2 regions of the Brachybacterium sp. AOP3-A1-3 genome follow, and region 1 is predicted to be linked to the other one. Evidence: predicted binding sites of a transcription regulator. Region 1 holds the regulator's gene; the other holds the start of a gene.
The links. The regulator LexA, encoded in region 1, represses DNA repair genes until DNA is damaged. The targets are predictions, from matches to a motif close to TCGAACANNTGTTCGA.

Region 1 (8,041 bases):
GCGCAGCCCTGGACCGTCGATGTGCCCGGTGGGCGCCTGCAGGTGGGATGGACCGTGACGGGCGAGGTCACGCTCACCGGGCCGGCCGAGCTCGTCGCCGACGGCGTCACCCTGGTCTGACGGGACCCACCTCGAGCACCCGGAAGCCCTTCGCGCTCGCGACCTTCGCGACCTCGCGGTCGGGCAGCTGCTCGCCGAGCCAGCGAGCCAGCGGATCCGCTCCGAGGTTCTTGCCGACCACCAGCGCGGCAGTGCCCACCGGGGCGAGGCGGCCGGTCCACTCCAGCAGCAGCGCATGCAGGGCAGGCTTGCCGATCCGGATCGGCGGGTTCGACCAGATCGCGTCGAGCTCCAGATCGGCCGGTACCTCGTCCGGGGAGACGACGCGCACGTTCGTGAGGCCTGCCCGCTCGACGTTCTCCGCCGTGAGCTCACGAGCTCGCTCGCTGACGTCGAGCGCCCACACCTCGGCATGAGGATGCGTGATCCCCGCGGTCAGGGCGATCGGTCCCCAGCCGCACCCGAGGTCGAGGATCCGTGCCCGCGCCGGCGGCATCGTGATCTCGTCGAGCCGGTTCAGGAGCACGGCGGTCGCCTTGTCGAGGCCGTGACCGCTGAACACGGAGGCGCAGGAGACCAGGTCGAGGTCGCGACCGGCCAGTCGCACCCGGAGCGGGAACCGCCGGGCATCGGTCGTCGGAGAAGGGGTGAAATAGTGCTCGTCCACCTGAGCAGGATACGGACTCCGGCGGCCGAGGAGCGCTCCCCGTGCGCGCCGGTGCGCAGCGGCTCTCTCCGCTCGCCGCAAAATCCCTCGACCCCGGTCCAGGAGCGTGCGACTCTAGTCAGAACAGTTCGTCCCCCACCTCGAGGAGTTCCCCCACCGTGCCCATCGCCTTCCATCCCGAACCCGACTCCGACACCGACGTCGACGGGACCACCACGGGAGGGGCCGGGGCCGCGGCGCACACCGACAGCGCAGGCACCCCGGCCGCCCCGGAGGAGACCACGCCGGCCGATGGCCGACGAGATGCGCTGACCCAGCGGATCCTCTCCCGCAGTGCAGCCTCCGCCGCGTCCACCACCCATGACTCCTCGTCCGACGGGGAGCAGTACGATCTCGCCGACCGTCAGGCGCTGCGCCGCGTCGCCGGGCTCTCCACCGAGCTCGAGGACGTCAGCGAGGTCGAATACCGTCAGCTCCGGCTCGAACGCGTCGTGCTGGCGGGTCTCTACACCTCGGGGAACACCGAGGAGGCGGAGACCAGCCTGCTCGAGCTGGCCGCGCTCGCCGAGACGGCGGGGTCCGAGGTGCTCGACGGCGTGCTGCAGCGTCGTGCCCACCCCGACCCCGCGACCTTCCTGGGCAAGGGCAAGGCGGCCGAGCTGGCCGAGATCGTCGCCACCGCGGGCGCCGACACCGTGATCGCGGACGGCGAGCTCGGCCCTGGTCAGCGCCGCGCGCTCGAGGACATCGTCAAGGTGAAGGTCATCGACCGCACCGCGCTGATCCTGGACATCTTCGCCCAGCACGCCAAGTCCCGCGAGGGCAAGGCGCAGGTCGAGCTCGCGCAGCTCGAGTACCTGATGCCGCGACTGCGCGGCTGGGGCGACTCGATGTCCCGGCAGGCAGGCGGCCAGGTGGGCGGTGCCGGTGCGGGGATGGGCTCGCGCGGCCCCGGCGAGACCAAGATCGAGCTGGATCGTCGCCGGATCCGCGACCGGATGTCCAAGCTGCGTCGGGAGATCAAGGCGATGGCCCCGGGACGCGAGGCCCAGCGGGCCGACCGCCGGCGCAGCCAGGTACCGGCCGTCGCGATCGCCGGCTACACCAACGCCGGCAAATCCTCCCTGCTCAACCGGCTCACCGGGGCCGGGGTCCTCGTGGAGAACGCCCTCTTCGCGACCCTCGACCCGACGGTGCGCCGCTCCACCACCCCGGACGGCCGTGAGTTCACCTTCGCCGACACCGTCGGCTTCGTGCGGCACCTGCCCACGCAGCTGGTGGAGGCCTTCCGCTCGACCCTCGAGGAGGTCGGCGACTCGGATCTGCTGCTGCATGTGGTCGACGCCTCCCATCCGGACCCCGAGGGCCAGATCACGGCTGTCCGGACGGTGCTCGGCGAGGTCGACGGATTCGATGTGCCCGAGATCATCGTGCTCAACAAGGCCGACCTCGCCGGGCCCGAGACGATCGCCCGCCTGCGCAGCCAGGTCGAGGACTCGATCGTGGTCTCGGCACGGACCGGCATGGGCATCGAGGAGCTGCGCGACCTGATCGCCGAGCGACTCCCGCGTCCTGCGGTCGAGGTCGACGTGCTGGTGCCGTACTCGCGCGGTGATCTGGTCGCCCGCGCGCACACCACCGGCGAGGTGCTCTCCGAGGAGCACGTCATGGAGGGCACGAAGCTGCACGCCCGCGTGGATGAGGCGCTTGCCGCAGAGCTGCACGGCGCGGCCTGAAGGGTCATCGGATCAGCCGCGGATACGCTGATCCGATGACCACCGCCACCGATCACGAGGCCGCCCCAGGGGCCGCCGACATCCAGCTGTCGACCCTCATGGAGGCGGCGGTCTCGGCGATCGGTGGCGTTCCGCGTCCCGGCCAGCAGACCATGGCGGAAGCGGTCGACACGGCGATGTCCGGGGGCCGGCATCTTCTGGTCCAGGCCGGTACGGGCACCGGCAAGTCGCTCGCCTACCTGGTTCCCGCGCTGCGGCATGCTCTGGTCAGCGGACGCCCTGTCGTGATCTCCACCGCGACGATCGCCCTGCAGACCCAGATCGTGCGCAAGGACCTGCCGCGCCTGGTCGAGGCGGTCGCCCCGCACCTTCCGCGAACTCCCACCTTCGCCCTGCTCAAGGGACGGGCGAACTACCTCTGCCGGCACAAGATCGATGGCGGCTATCCCGTGGACATCGACCCCGGTGCACTGTTCGCCGAGGCCTCTGCCGACCCGTCGCGCTCGGGCAGCGAACGCCTGGGGGACCAGGTCAAGCGGCTCCGTGAGTGGTCGGAGGAGACCGACAGCGGTGACCGTGATTCTCTGGAGGACCCGGTCTCCGACCGTGCCTGGCGCCAGGTCTCCGTCACCGGCTCCCAGTGCCTGGGTGGGACCTGCCCGATGGTGGAGTCCTGCTTCGCCGAACGCAGCCGCGAGCTCGCCCGCGAGGTGGACATCGTGGTCACCAACCACGCCCTGCTGGCCATCGACGCCTTCGACAGCCACGGCATCATCCCCGAGCACGACGTGGTCGTCTTCGACGAGGCGCATGACCTCTCCGGGCGCGTCACCAGCGCTGTCACCGATGTCCTGAACCCGGGCATGCTGCGGGGCACCGTGCGCGACCTGCGCGGCCTCGGCGTCGCCGGGACGGCACTCGACGATGCCTCCGAGGAGCTGCGGGAGTCCCTCGAGCTCGCCCCGGACGGTCGGGTGATCGGTCCGCTGCCCGACCGTCTCGCCGACGCGATCCAGCAGCTGCGGATCGAGGCCCGCACGGCCCACTCCGATGCCAAGGACGCCGGCGACGATGCGACGACGGGGACGGCCGGAACCCGCAAGACGGTCCGGGCGAATCTGCAGGAGATCATCGACGTCTGCGAACGCCTGGCGTCCCCGGCCGACGACGACGTGGTCTCCGTCTCCCACTCTCAGGCCACGGGGCGCTCGAGCATCCAGGTGGCGCCGTTGAGCGTGGCCGGCGCGATGCGCGGTGCGATCCTCGAGCACCGCACCGCCGTGCTGACCTCCGCGACCCTCGCGCTGGGGAACCGCTTCGAACCGGCCGCCGGCGAGGTGGGGCTGGCCCGGGTGGACCGGATCGGCACCGAGGAGATCCCGGTCGCCGCGGACTCCGGCGCGTGGGCAGGGGTGGACGTCGGCAGCCCCTTCGAATACCGCAGCCAGGGCATCCTCTACACCGCACGGCATCTCCCGCCGCCCGGACGGGAGGGCCCGTCGACGGCGATGCTCGATCACCTCACCGAGCTGGTGGAGGCATCGGGCGGGGGAGCGCTGTGCCTGTTCTCCTCGCGTCGAGGCGCCGAGCTGGCCGCTGAGCACGTGCGTGCGCGCCTGGATCTCACGATCGAGGTCCAGGGCGAGGACTCGATGGCGAACCTGGTGCGCAACTTCCGCCAGGACGAGGACGCCTCGCTGTTCGGGACCCTCACCCTCTGGCAGGGGGTGGACGTCTCCGGGCGGTCGCTGCGTCTGGTCACCATCGACCGGATCCCCTTCCCGCGGCCCGACGACCCCCTGACCGCGGCACGACAGGAGCGGATCAGCCGCAACGGGGGCAACGGCTTCATGTCGATCTCCGCGCAGCACGCGGCGCTGCTGCTGGCCCAGGGGTCAGGCCGGCTGATCCGCTCCCATGAGGATCGAGGGATGGTCGCCGTGCTCGATCCGCGGCTGGCCACCGCGCGCTACGCAGGATTCCTCCGTGACTCCATGCCGCCGCTGTGGCCCACCACGGATCCCGAGGTGGCTCTCGGCGCCCTGCGCCGCCTCGCGGACGACTGAGCAGACCACCGAGCCTGCCGAGCCTGCCGACTCCGCCGAGCCTGCCGACTCCGCCGAGCTTGCCGAGTCCGCTGAGCCTGCCGCTCGGGACCCCGGGCGGCAGACGCCAGCGGCGTCGTGCATCGCATGCGGGGCGGCGGCCCTCAGATCGAGCGGAGGACCGCCACGACCTTGCCGAGGATCTCGGCGTGGTCACCCAGGATCGGGGCGAAGGACGGGTTGTGCGGCATGAGCCACACATGGTCATCGCGCTGCACGAAGGTCTTCACGGTCGCCTCGCCGTCGATCATCGCGGCGACGATCTCCCCCTTCTGCGCCTCCTTCTGACTGCGTACCACCACCCAGTCGCCGTCGCAGATCGCGGCGTCGATCATCGAGTCGCCGACCACCTGGAGCAGGAAGAGGTCGCCGTCGCCGACCAGCCGTGAGGGCAGGGTGAAGATGTCCTCGACCTGCTGCTCGGCGGTGATGGGGACGCCGGCCGCGATCCTGCCCACGAGGGGCACGGAGACCGAGTTCGGGGTGATCTCGGGCGCGGACGGGGCCTCGGGGGTGCCGTCGGCACCGGGCATGACGACCTCCATCGCGCGGGGGCGCTTGGGGTCGCGACGCAGGAAGCCCTTGCGTTCGAGGGCCTGGAGCTGATGGGAGACGGACGACGACGAGGTCAGGCCCACCGCATCCCCGATCTCGCGCATGGTGGGCGGGTAGCCGTGCGCGGCGATCTCGGCGTTGATGGTCTCCAGCACGAGCCGCTGCCGACGCGTGAGCCCTGCCGTCACAGGGTCCTCCACGGCGTCGTCGCGAACCCTGATCTGTTTGGGGGTGCTCGGCGTCATGGTGCGGGCCTCCTGGCTTCGTCTGTCGGACCCCTGCGGTTCCGTTGTCGTGTCACCCAGCCTAGGGCGGCGCGCACGGGATTCCAAACAGGTGTTCGAGGTTCCTCTTGCGTGTCGCGCCGAAGTGGGGCTACAGTCGCACAGACATTCGATCGAACAGGAGTTCGGACATGCGTACGGATATGGCTACGGTTCTTCCCCTCCCGCAGCACCGCCACGAGCGGAATGAGCGTCCTGCTCGATCGGACGTTCGACTCGAGGCGACCCGGCGCGGCCGGATGCTCTTGATCGCCACGGCCTTCCTGCTCGGGCTCGCCGTCGCCGCGGCGGCGCTGCTGGTGTTCGGCATCCCGGCTGCTCTCGCGGGCGATGGGGAGAGCGATGCGGTGACCGTGACGGTCCAGGACGGCGACACCCTCTGGGGATACGCCGAGGACTACGCTCCCGAGGGCATGAGCGCCCAGGAGTTCGTCGTCGAGGCGCGAGCCCTGAACCAGCTTCCGACAGGACGGGTCTCTGCGGGCCAGGAGCTCGAGCTGCCAGTGCTCGAGGGTGCATCGCGCTGATGTGAGCGCGGGCCGGTATCCTGGCCCGATGCACTGTCCGTTCTGCCGCCACCCCGACTCGCGAGTCGTGGATTCGCGTACCTCCGACGACGGCGCGACGATTCGTCGCCGTCGCCAGTGCCCCAACTGCTCCCGTCGCTTCTCGACCTCGGAGACGGCATCGCTGTCGGTGCACAAGCGCTCCGGGGTCAGCGAGCCCTTCAGCAGGGCGAAGGTGATCTCCGGGGTGCGCAAGGCGTGCCAGGGGAGGCCGGTCACCGATGATCAGCTCGCGATGCTGGCCCAGCGCGTCGAGGAGGACATCCGCTCCAGCGGCCTGGCCGAGATCGATGCACATCAGGTCGGCCTGTCGATCCTGCAGCCGCTCCAGGAGCTGGATCTGGTGGCCTATCTGCGCTTCGCCAGCGTCTACCAGGCCTTCGATTCCCTCGATGACTTCGACGCGGCCATCGTCCGCCTGCGGGCCGAGGCGTCGGCAGCGGGCTGATCCGGTGGAATCATGGACGGATTCCGACATATCTGCCGGATCCTCTGTCGGTTCCGGGACCAGATTCGGTGGATTCTGTGGAGATGGTCCGGGTCCTGCCTCGTCTGTGCATAAGATATCCCTCGTGCGCTCTTGCAGCGCACACCTGATCGGCGGTCGCGGAGGGGAAGCCGCGGCCGCCGATCGCCGTCTCAGGCAGGCGTGATACCTGCCGGGAGCGCCCGCGAGTGGACCACACCGAGATGGTGGGTCGTGCGGGTCATCGCGACGTAGAGGTCGCCGGCACCATGGGCTTCGATCAGCTCCATCGGTTCGACGATGACCACGCCGTCGAACTCCAGCCCCTTGGCCTCCTGTGCGGTCATCACCGCGATCTCATCGTCGACGCCCGAGGATCCTTCGCCCACTCGCGGCAGTCCGCGGCGTGTGCTCAGCTCGGTGAAGACGTCGGACACCCGTTCCGCCGCCGCGATGACCGCGAGGCGCCCGATGCCCTCTGTGTGCACGGCCTGGACCGCATCGGCGGCGGTCCGCGCCAGATCCGCCTGGTCGCTGCGCTGGATCACGGGATCGCGGTCCCCGTCGCGCACCGAGCTGACGTCGGTGACGGGCAGGTTCTGGGCATGCGCCATCGCCATCGCGCGATCCATGATGCGGCTCGGCGTGCGGTAGTTGACGGTCAGGTGCTCGACCTGCAGCCGATCCTGGATGTACGGACTGAGGGCTTCGTCCCACGACGTCGTCCCTCCTGCGGAGGAGGTCTGCGCGACGTCTCCCACCACCGTGAAGGACTTGGTGGGTGCCCGCCGCATCAGGGCGCGCCAGCTCATGGGTGAGTGCTCCTGGGCCTCGTCGACGACGACATGGCCGTAGGTCCAGCTGCGTTCGGCCGATGCCCGCTCGGCGAGTGTGCGGCCATCACGGACCCGGTTGACCTGATCGGCCAGGTCCTCGGCACGCACGATCCCGGAGCTGTCGATGTTCTCGATGACCTTGCGGGCGTAGTCGACGTCCGCCTCGCGCTGCGTGGCGGCGTCGCGGGCGCGTGCTTCGGCAGGTGCGGAGTCCTCGCCGAGGAGCTCGGCGACCTCGTCGAGCAGCGGGATGTCCTGGACGGTCCAGGGCGCGTCCTTGGGCCGTGCCAGGATCTCGATGCGGTCGGCGAGCGAGGGCGGGGCGGCCGCGCGCAGGCGGTCCGGCCGGGAGAGCAGGATCCGCAGGAATCCCTGCGGGGTGTAGGGGAGCCAGGCCAGGTTGAGCTGCCTCTTGACCTCGGAGTCGTTGCGGAGGTCCGACAGCAGATCGGGCCTGTCCTCGGGGACCACGGTGTGGCCGCCGGCGGCCAGCGCCTTCTCGTACGACTCGGCGAGGCGGTCCATCGCCACACGGACGAAGACGGCGCGAGCCGTGTTGTGCGGCTTGTGGGATGCGCGGGCTTCACGGCGGGCAGCGCGCAGCGCACTCCGGGTCAGGGTGATCGGTGTGCCGTCGATGCGCAGTCGGATATCGGAGTCCGGCACGATCTGGCGCTGCCGGATCGCCCGGTCGAGGAGCTCGGCCATGGCGATGTCGCCCTTGAGGGCGGCGATCTGATCCTCGTCGTGGAGGAACGTCTCGATG
Region 2 (8,041 bases), on a different contig from region 1:
ACGGAAGCTCCGTGCCCGCGATGTCCCGCCAGGCGCGCCAGATCGCGTGAGGGTGGATCGGGGTCAGGAACACGGCCTCGGTCCACCGCGCCTCGAGCAGCGGGATCCACGTGTCCCGGAGCCGGCGTCGCTCGGGGGTGTCGTCGTACTTGGCCAGGGCCCGCTCGTACGCCGCGGGATCGGAGGTGGCGAGATCGCTGAGGGGGAGCACCGAATCTGCCGCGGCGTTCGCGGCCGTGCGGGCATGGAAGACGCAGCGCTGGGGGAGCATCGTCCCATCCTCCCTCGGGCCGGCTCCGCCTGGACTGTTCTTCAGAGGCGGCTTCTCCAGACCAGACCAGACCGGACCAGACCAGACCCCGCCAAGCCTGGACGGTGCAGGTATGCGCCGCTAGCTCCCCGGTGCGGTCAGGATCCGCAGTGCGTGATCACGCTCGACGCGTCGGCCGAAGGTCTGCACGTCGGCCTCGACCACCCCTCGGTGCTCGGCGACGTAGGTGCGGATCCTGGCCTCGAGAGCGCTCGCCGACGGGGCGTGCACGGCGACCGGCGGATCCAGCACCGCGCCCACGAGCGTCGGCCCTTCGGCGTAGTACACGTACAGCACATGTTGCACGGACGGGCCGAAGAGTTCCTCCCGAGCCCTCTCCGGGAGATCGTCCAGACGGGTGAAGAAGGTCGTGGAGGACTCGGAGCCCTCGGCCCGGTGCCGGGCGCCTGAGCGCCCCACGCCCGCAGGCGCCGTCATCTCGGCGCGGGCGCGGAGCTCGAGAGCTGTCAGCGGAGTAGAGCGGTGGGTGGTGTCGTGCGCTGCGGCATCAGGAGCATCAGGAGCATCGAACACATCGGAGCGGTCCTCGGGCCGGACGGGGTCGTGTCGTCGGGCTGGTCCTCGGGCATCGTCGTCGTCGTCGACCATGTCTGCCTCCTTGCGGGTGCGGTGGCTCCCAGTATCCGCGTGACCGTGCGGCCGGTCGAGCCCTGCGCCGCCCCCGAGGTCATTCGTGCAGGCCAGCGCGCTGCAGGGTGCGGCCGAGCTTGTCTGCGAACAGCTCGATCGAGCGCTCGTCATGGCCGCGCAGATGCTCGAGCGCGGCGAGCGCCGTGAGAGCCACGTCCAGCAGCTCCTCCTGCACATCCTCCTCGCTGTGCGTCACGCCCTTGCGCGGGTTCTGGCCGGTGGCCCCGATCTGCGCGGCGTCCACCTCGCCGGCCTCCTCGGTGATCTTCGCGAGCCGAGCCCACGTGGCGGCTTCGGGATTCCGGTCTCGATTGCCCTCGTCGATCCAGGTGCTGAGCGCGGCGATCCCGCGGGAGAGGTCGGTGCTGTCCATCGCATGAGTCTCCCGCATCACCACGGCCGCGGTGTCGCGCGCGAGTGGTCGCACGCAAGGGAGCCGTACCTCGTGGGAGTGCGCCGCGTGGGAGTGTGCCGCGTGGGAGTGCGCAGAGCCCCCGGGGCCGTCGCCATCGGCAGCGTCCGTCCGGGTTCAGTGCCAGTCCGGGCTCGGAGTCAGTCCAGGCAGAACTCGTTCCCCTCCGGATCTGCCAGCACGAGGAATCCGGCGCTGAGCGGTTCCTCGGGCTCATGCCGTGCGAGGCGGCTGGCCCCGAGGGCAAGCAGGCGCTCGCAGGTGCTCTCGAGGGCGGCCATCCGGTCGTCGCCGTGGAGCCCCGGGGCGCTGCGCAGGTCCAGATGCACCCGGTTCTTGGCCGTCTTGCCCTCGGGGACCCGTTGGAAGAAGACGCGCGGCCCGGAGCCGTCCGGGTCCTCGAGGGCAGAGGCGTTGTTGCGCTGGTCGTCGGGGACTCCCAGACGCTCGAGGAACTCCTCCCAGGCGTCCAGCGGATCCTTCCCCTCCTCCAGCTCGACACCCGGAGGCGGCGGATGGATGTAGCCCAGCGCCTCGCGCCAGAAGATCGACAGCGAGCGGGGATCGTGGGCATCGAACGTGATCTGGACGGTGGTGCTCATGGGATTCTCCATCTGAGCTGGGGTGCGGGGTGCGAGCTGCGGGTTGGGACGTGCGGGTTGGGAGAAGGAGGCGAGCTCGGCGAGGGGTGACGACGGCGGGCTGCGACCGCAGAGGAGTGGTTCGCAGGTGACATGGCCTGCCTCTCTGCGCAGCACCCTTGTCACGACCACTGTGCTCTTGGGCGCGGACAGAAGCTGTCCGCTGAAGCACAGAAGCCGGTCCCGTCGGTCGGACACGGCGCTGGCGGCCTACCCTCATCTCATGCGTTCCTTGCTGTGTCTGGATCTCGGCACCTCCGCCGCCAAAGCCGCCCTCCTCGCCCTCGACGGCACGACGAGAGCGCAGGCCAGCAGCGGATACAAGACCTTCACCGCGGCCGATGGCGGTGTCGAGCAGAACCCGGCCGACTGGCTGCGCGCTGCCGAGGACGCGATCACGCAGCTGCTGCGCGGGGCGGACGAGGAGCCCGTCGCCCTCAGCATCACCGGGCAGATGCAGGACCTCGTGCTCCTGACCGAGGGAGAGCCGGTTCCCGCGATCCTCTACAGCGACACCCGCGCCGCCTCCGACGCCGCAGAGATCCGCCAGATCCTGGGTCGGGAGGGCAGGACCGCCGTTGAGGAAAGCTCCGATGATCCGGGCCAGGACGGTCACAGCGGCCAGGGCGGCCAGGACGGCCAGCGTGCGGAGTGCGGGGGATCGGCGGATGCGGTCTGGGAACGGATCACCGGCAATGAGCAGGACGCGACCAGCTGCGCCGCGATGTTCCGCCGCCTCTCGCGCACCTCTCCTGACGTCGTCGGCCGCGCCCGGGGAGTCGTCTTCGGCCCGGCTGGATACCTCGTGCACGCCCTGGGCCTCGGGGCCTGGTGCGATGTGACCACCGCGTCCGCGACCGGGCTGCTCGACGCCCGGACCCGACGTTGGAGCGACCCGGTCGCGCGCGCCGCCGGGCTGAGCAGGGCGATGCTGCCGGAGCTGACCAGGGCGATCGGTCAGGTCGTCGGCCGCACCGACGAGTCCGCCGCAGACCTGCTGGGCCTGCCCGTCGGGCTGCCCGTGATCCTTGCGCCCGGGGATGCCGGCGCGACCACGCTGGGGATCGTCGGCCTCGACGAGGGCGACGAGTACGCCTACCTCGGTACCAGCGGATGGCTGGCCGCCGTGGTCCCGGAGACTCGACGGGACCACGAGGATGCTGGGTCCGACAGGCCGCGCGACGCGATATCGCCCGACGGGCCGGCTCCCGGGATCTCGCACCATCTGGCCCTCAGCGGGCAGGACGATTCTTCCGCGCCGTCGCCGTCGCCGTCGCCGTCGTCGTCGTCCACGTCGTCCTTCGCGCCCCCGTCCTCGTGGTCCTTCGCGTTCCCGTCATCCCCACCCTCGCCGTCGCGGACCCTGCGGATCTCGGCCCTGCTCGCCGCCGGTGCGGCGGCGGAATGGGCGCGGGGAGCGCTGCTGGCCGGGATCACGGCCGAGGAGGCCGATGACCTGCTCGAACGCCGGGAAGTGGAGCATGGTCGCGGACCCACAGGCCTGCTCGCGCTGCCGTCGATCCATGGGGAGCGCTACCCCGTCCGCGAGCCGGATCTACGGGCGGCGATCATCGGCATGGGGCCGAGCACCGAGGCCATCGACATGTACGCGGCCGTGCTCGAGGGCGTCGCGCACGCGCTTGCTCACGCCGCCGTGGAGAGCGCGGCCGGTGTGACGGGCCCCGTGGTGGGTGCGGCTCTGGCCTCTCCGAGGGAGCCAGCATCGCCGGGAGAGCCAGCATCCCTGGGGGACACGGCACTGCCGGGGGAGCCGGCGTTCGCGCCGCGACCGCTTGCTGTCGCGGGGGGAGGAGCCGGCTCCGAACCGTGGATGCGGATCCTGGCCGACGTCATGGGCCGTCCCGTGCGCGTCGTCGAGGAGGCCGACGCGGCGCTGCTGGGATGCGCTCTCGCGGCGGCGGACGCCCTGCAGCTCGAGCACACGATCCGCCCACTCGCCGATCGGGACGGAGGGCGAACGGTGGAGCCGGACCCGTCGGCCGTGCGCCGTCACGCCCGCTTCCGCCGCGGCCACCGCGCTCTGTACCTGGCCGTCGCCGAGGTGGGCGCTCTGCGCTGAGCTGTGGGTGGCGAGTCGTGGATGGTGCATCGCGCGCGGAAGCCTTGGTCTGCCGACTGCCGACTGCCGACTGCCGTCTGCCGTCTGCCGTCTGCCGTCTGCCGTCCGCTGCCGCTGCCGCTGCCGCTGCCGCTGCCTGCCGTCCGCCGACCTCTGTCCGATTGCGGCCTCGCGGGATTCTTCCCAGAATTCTCCGTCGACCCCTGTGGGTCGCATAATTGGGGAGGAAAGGTGGCGACGGATACGCCTCGCAGGTCAGCGGCACGTTGCGTCGACCAGGTGCGATGATGCGAGCGGTTAACGGTCGGTAATTTCCACGGAGTTATCCACATTCGTCGAAGAGGCTTTCGATTGCGACGAGATGCGTGGACGATGGAACCATGCTGATGCCGACACCGCCAGAACCAGCCGAGGGGCCTACGGGTCCGTCGGCGCATCTGGCTGAGCTGCGTGCGGGTGGACCGCGTGCGATGGCAGGGCTCATCGGCGACATCGGCTTCCTCCTCGGCTCGATCGCCTCTGATCCCGCGACGATGTTCGTGGTGGAGGATCGTGGGCGGGACACCTACGTGAATCTGCTGCGCACCGTGCAGGAGGCGCGCGGCATCCTCGACACCATCGAGGCGCGCACCGTGGTCGCGATCGGGGACGCGACCCGGAGCGAGCAGGTCCGCAGTGCTCAGGACGCCGTCGGCCCTGAGCTCTCCGCCATGCCACCGCTCGAAGAGCTGCACGGCAGGGCCGACGGCAAGACCCGTCGGGACATCTCCCTCATGACCAGGAGATCCCCGTCCGGTGCCGGTCGCACCATGGCCTCCGCCCGGCGGCTGGTGGAGTCCATGCCCACCCTGCTCGAGGCGATGGCGTCGGGCCAGGCAGCGACGGACTCCGTCTACGCGGCGGCCGATGCGACAGGTGTCCTGGACGATGACCAGCGCGCACAGGTCGACGCTCTCCTCGGGGAGCGCCTGCCGGACCTCGACGGCGCGGGCACACGGCGATGGAAGCAGGCAGTCGCGCTGGCGATCGGGGGCCTGGATCCCGAGGGCGAGACGATCCGGCACCGTCGCGCCCGCAAGCAGCGTCACGTCACCTTCACGCCCGGCGCCCACGGCATGGCCACGATCAGCGCCTATATGCCGGCGATCGAAGCGCGTCTCGTGCACAAGAGGCTGATGCTCGAGGCCGAGCGTCGTGTGGTCGCCGGGAAGAAGGGGCCGCACGGTGCGCACATGGCCGATGTGCTGCACGATGCTGTGCTCCAGCCCGAGAACACCGCCGTGCAGACGACACTCGACGTCGGCGTGATCATCACGGACCGGGCGCTCTTCCATCCGGGCAGCGGAGATGTTGCCCAGATCGAGGGATACGGTGCGGTCCCGGCGGAGGCCGTGCGCGCCCAGCTGCTGGCCGTCACGGCAGCTCCCAGCTCCTCCCAGCAGGATCCCTTCGGTGCGGATGGCCCGGCGATCCGTGCGGTGATCCGCCGGCTGTACACGCATCCGACCACCGGTGAGCTGGTCTCCATGGACTCTCGCGCTCGAGCCTTCCCGCCGGCCATGGCGCGCTTCCTCACCTGGCGCGATACGTCCTGTCGCGGCCCCTTCTGCAACGCCGCGATCCGTCAGCACGACCACGTCAAGCCCTCTGCGCGAGGCGGTCCCACGAGCCTGGACAACGGGCAGGATGCCTGCTTGCACTGCAACCAGAAGGAAGAGGACGCACTCGAGGTGGAGCGCGTCGAGGATCCCGAGCGGCCGGGACACCGTGTCGCCTGGACCGGCTACGGCGGCACGACTCGGACCACGACCCCGTCACCGCTCGTGGACCCCGAGCGCCCAGCACCGCAGGCGGAACCGGAACGCACAGCACCGCAGGCGGAACCCGAACCCACAGCACCGACCGTGGACTCCGAGTCGGCAGCAGGCGACGACGCAGAAGACAGAGGCCGCTTCACCGACGCGACTCAGGACGACGAGTGCGGTGACGACCCGCCCTGAACGGCCCTGAACGCGGGGTGATCCGAGGGGCTCCCCTCAGTAGGCTGATGCGATGATCCGACACACCGTCTCCTTCTCCCTCGTCCACGCTCCCGATTCTGCCGAGGAGCACGAATTCCTCACCGGTGCTCCGGCCGTGCTGCGCGCGATCGACGGGGTGCAGGACTTCACCGTCTCCCGACAGGTCAGCCCGAAAAGCAGCTACCGCTTCCAGTTCGCGATGAGCTTCGAGGATCAGGACGCCTATGTCGCCTATGACCAGAGCGACGCCCACCAGGAGTTCGTCGCCTCCCGTTGGCAGAGCGAGGTCATCGACTTCGAAGAGCTCGACTTCGTCGCCTACTCCTGATGAGCACAGGCGGCCAGGCCTCCACGGGTGCGGAATCTCCGGGTGCGGAATCCCCGGGAGCGGAACGAGTGGAGCTCCGCCCGATGCGCGAGACAGTGCGCGGGCGAAAGATGCTGCGGGAGCGGATCTCGCTCGCCGTCCTGACCCTGATGGCGCTCGGGGCGGCACTCGCGCTCCTCGTCGTGGCGGCGATTCGCTCCGACGCAGCCCTGGCCATCACCGGAGTCGTCATCGGCGTGGTCAGCGTGCCGCTGTTCGCCTACGTCGGGTTGCTGGCCGTCGGCGCACTGCGCACCACCTGCACGGTGCACGACGAGGGTGTGTCGATGCGGCAGACCTGGGGTGCCCGCAAGAGCATCCTCTGGCGGGACGTCCATGCCGTGGAACCCGCGCGAGCAGCACATGGTTCGTACCGCGTCGCCGTGCATCTGCGCGACGGCGAGGTCGTCCTGCCTGATCGGCTGAACCTCCTGCTGCCCGGCGGCACCGCCGAAGAGCTCGCGCAGCATCCCGACGTGCAGACCGTGGTCGAGCACTACGCACGCTGGTGCGAGCGCCACGGCGAGCCGCCCCGGTTCGTCGGCTGACTCCGCACCGCGGGCGCTCGGCCCGGCCTGTGGTCCGGCCTGTGGCCCGGCCCAGATCGTCCCGGTCCTCTACCGGACCAGGCGCCGGCCCGATGCAGGGACAGGCGCCGGCGCGATTCCGAAACAGGCGTCGGTCCGATGTCGGAACAAGCACCGGCCCTCCGCTCGATGGTGAGGGGAGGGCCGGTGTCATGCGTACGGGGGCGTGGTCGATGCGCTACCCGACCAGGGCTCCGGATGGTCTGCTCAGGACTTCACTGCGCCCTGGGTCAGGCCCGAGATCACCCACTTCTGGGTCAGGATGTAGACCACGACCGCGGGCGCCATCGCCATCAGGTACGACGCGAAGGCGATGTTGTAGTTGTTGCTGAACTGGGTCTGGAACATCTGCTGCAGCACCGGGAGCGTCTGCAGCTCGGGGTTCGTGGTGATCAGGCTCGGCATCATGAAGTCGTTCCACGAGCCCAGGAACGCGAAGATCCCGACCGTGGCGGACATCGGCGCGAGCAGCGGGAAGATCAGCCGTGCGAACACCTGCCAGGTGGTGGCGCCGTCCACCCGCATCGACTCCTCGAGCGAGAGGGGGATGGAGCGCAGGAACGCCGTGAACAGCAGCGTGTTGAAGGCGAGAGCGAACACGATGTGCAGGATCGCCACGCCGAGCGGGTTGTCCAGCCCCACGATGCCGGTCAGCTTCACCTGCGGCAGAGCCACCACCGGGAACGGGATGAACATCGCGGCGAGCAGGTAGAAGAACGACCAGCGGAACAGTCGACGGTCCCAGTTGCGCACGATCGCGAACGCCGCGAGCGAGGAGATGACGATCTCGCCGGCCACGGAGATCGCGGTGATGAAGGCGGAGATCGCCAGGCCGCGCGGGAAGTTGGTCAGCTGCCACGCCTCGCGGAACCCCTCGAGGGAGAACGGTGCGGGCAGGGAGAACGCGGACCCGTCGACCGCCTGGGCGGTGGTCTTCAGGGACATGTTCACGGTGACCAGCAGCGGGACCAG

Region 2: the regulator LexA is predicted to act here: its motif matches at 4,430-4,445, upstream of ACT3T5_RS08375 (DUF222 domain-containing protein).

What each region holds. Positions count from the first base shown of each region.
Region 1 covers NZ_JBQSXM010000007.1:169,561-177,601, reverse strand. The annotation lists gene dapF (diaminopimelate epimerase) at 1-120, shown strand, start outside; gene ACT3T5_RS11710 (class I SAM-dependent methyltransferase) at 107-727, opposite strand; gene hflX (GTPase HflX) at 886-2,463, shown strand; gene ACT3T5_RS11700 (ATP-dependent DNA helicase) at 2,499-4,529, shown strand; gene lexA (transcriptional repressor LexA) at 4,673-5,368, opposite strand; gene ACT3T5_RS11690 (LysM peptidoglycan-binding domain-containing protein) at 5,647-5,934, shown strand; gene nrdR (transcriptional regulator NrdR) at 5,963-6,421, shown strand; gene ACT3T5_RS11680 (HelD family protein) at 6,613-8,041, opposite strand, start outside.
Region 2 covers NZ_JBQSXM010000004.1:249,640-257,680, reverse strand. The annotation lists gene ACT3T5_RS08400 (hypothetical protein) at 1-271, opposite strand, end outside; gene ACT3T5_RS08395 (hypothetical protein) at 392-919, opposite strand; gene ACT3T5_RS08390 (MazG-like family protein) at 999-1,334, opposite strand; gene ACT3T5_RS08385 (VOC family protein) at 1,514-1,975, opposite strand; gene ACT3T5_RS08380 (FGGY family carbohydrate kinase) at 2,238-4,094, shown strand; gene ACT3T5_RS08375 (DUF222 domain-containing protein) at 4,565-6,094, shown strand; gene ACT3T5_RS08370 (Dabb family protein) at 6,147-6,443, shown strand; gene ACT3T5_RS08365 (hypothetical protein) at 6,527-7,030, shown strand; gene ACT3T5_RS08360 (carbohydrate ABC transporter permease) at 7,277-8,041, opposite strand, start outside.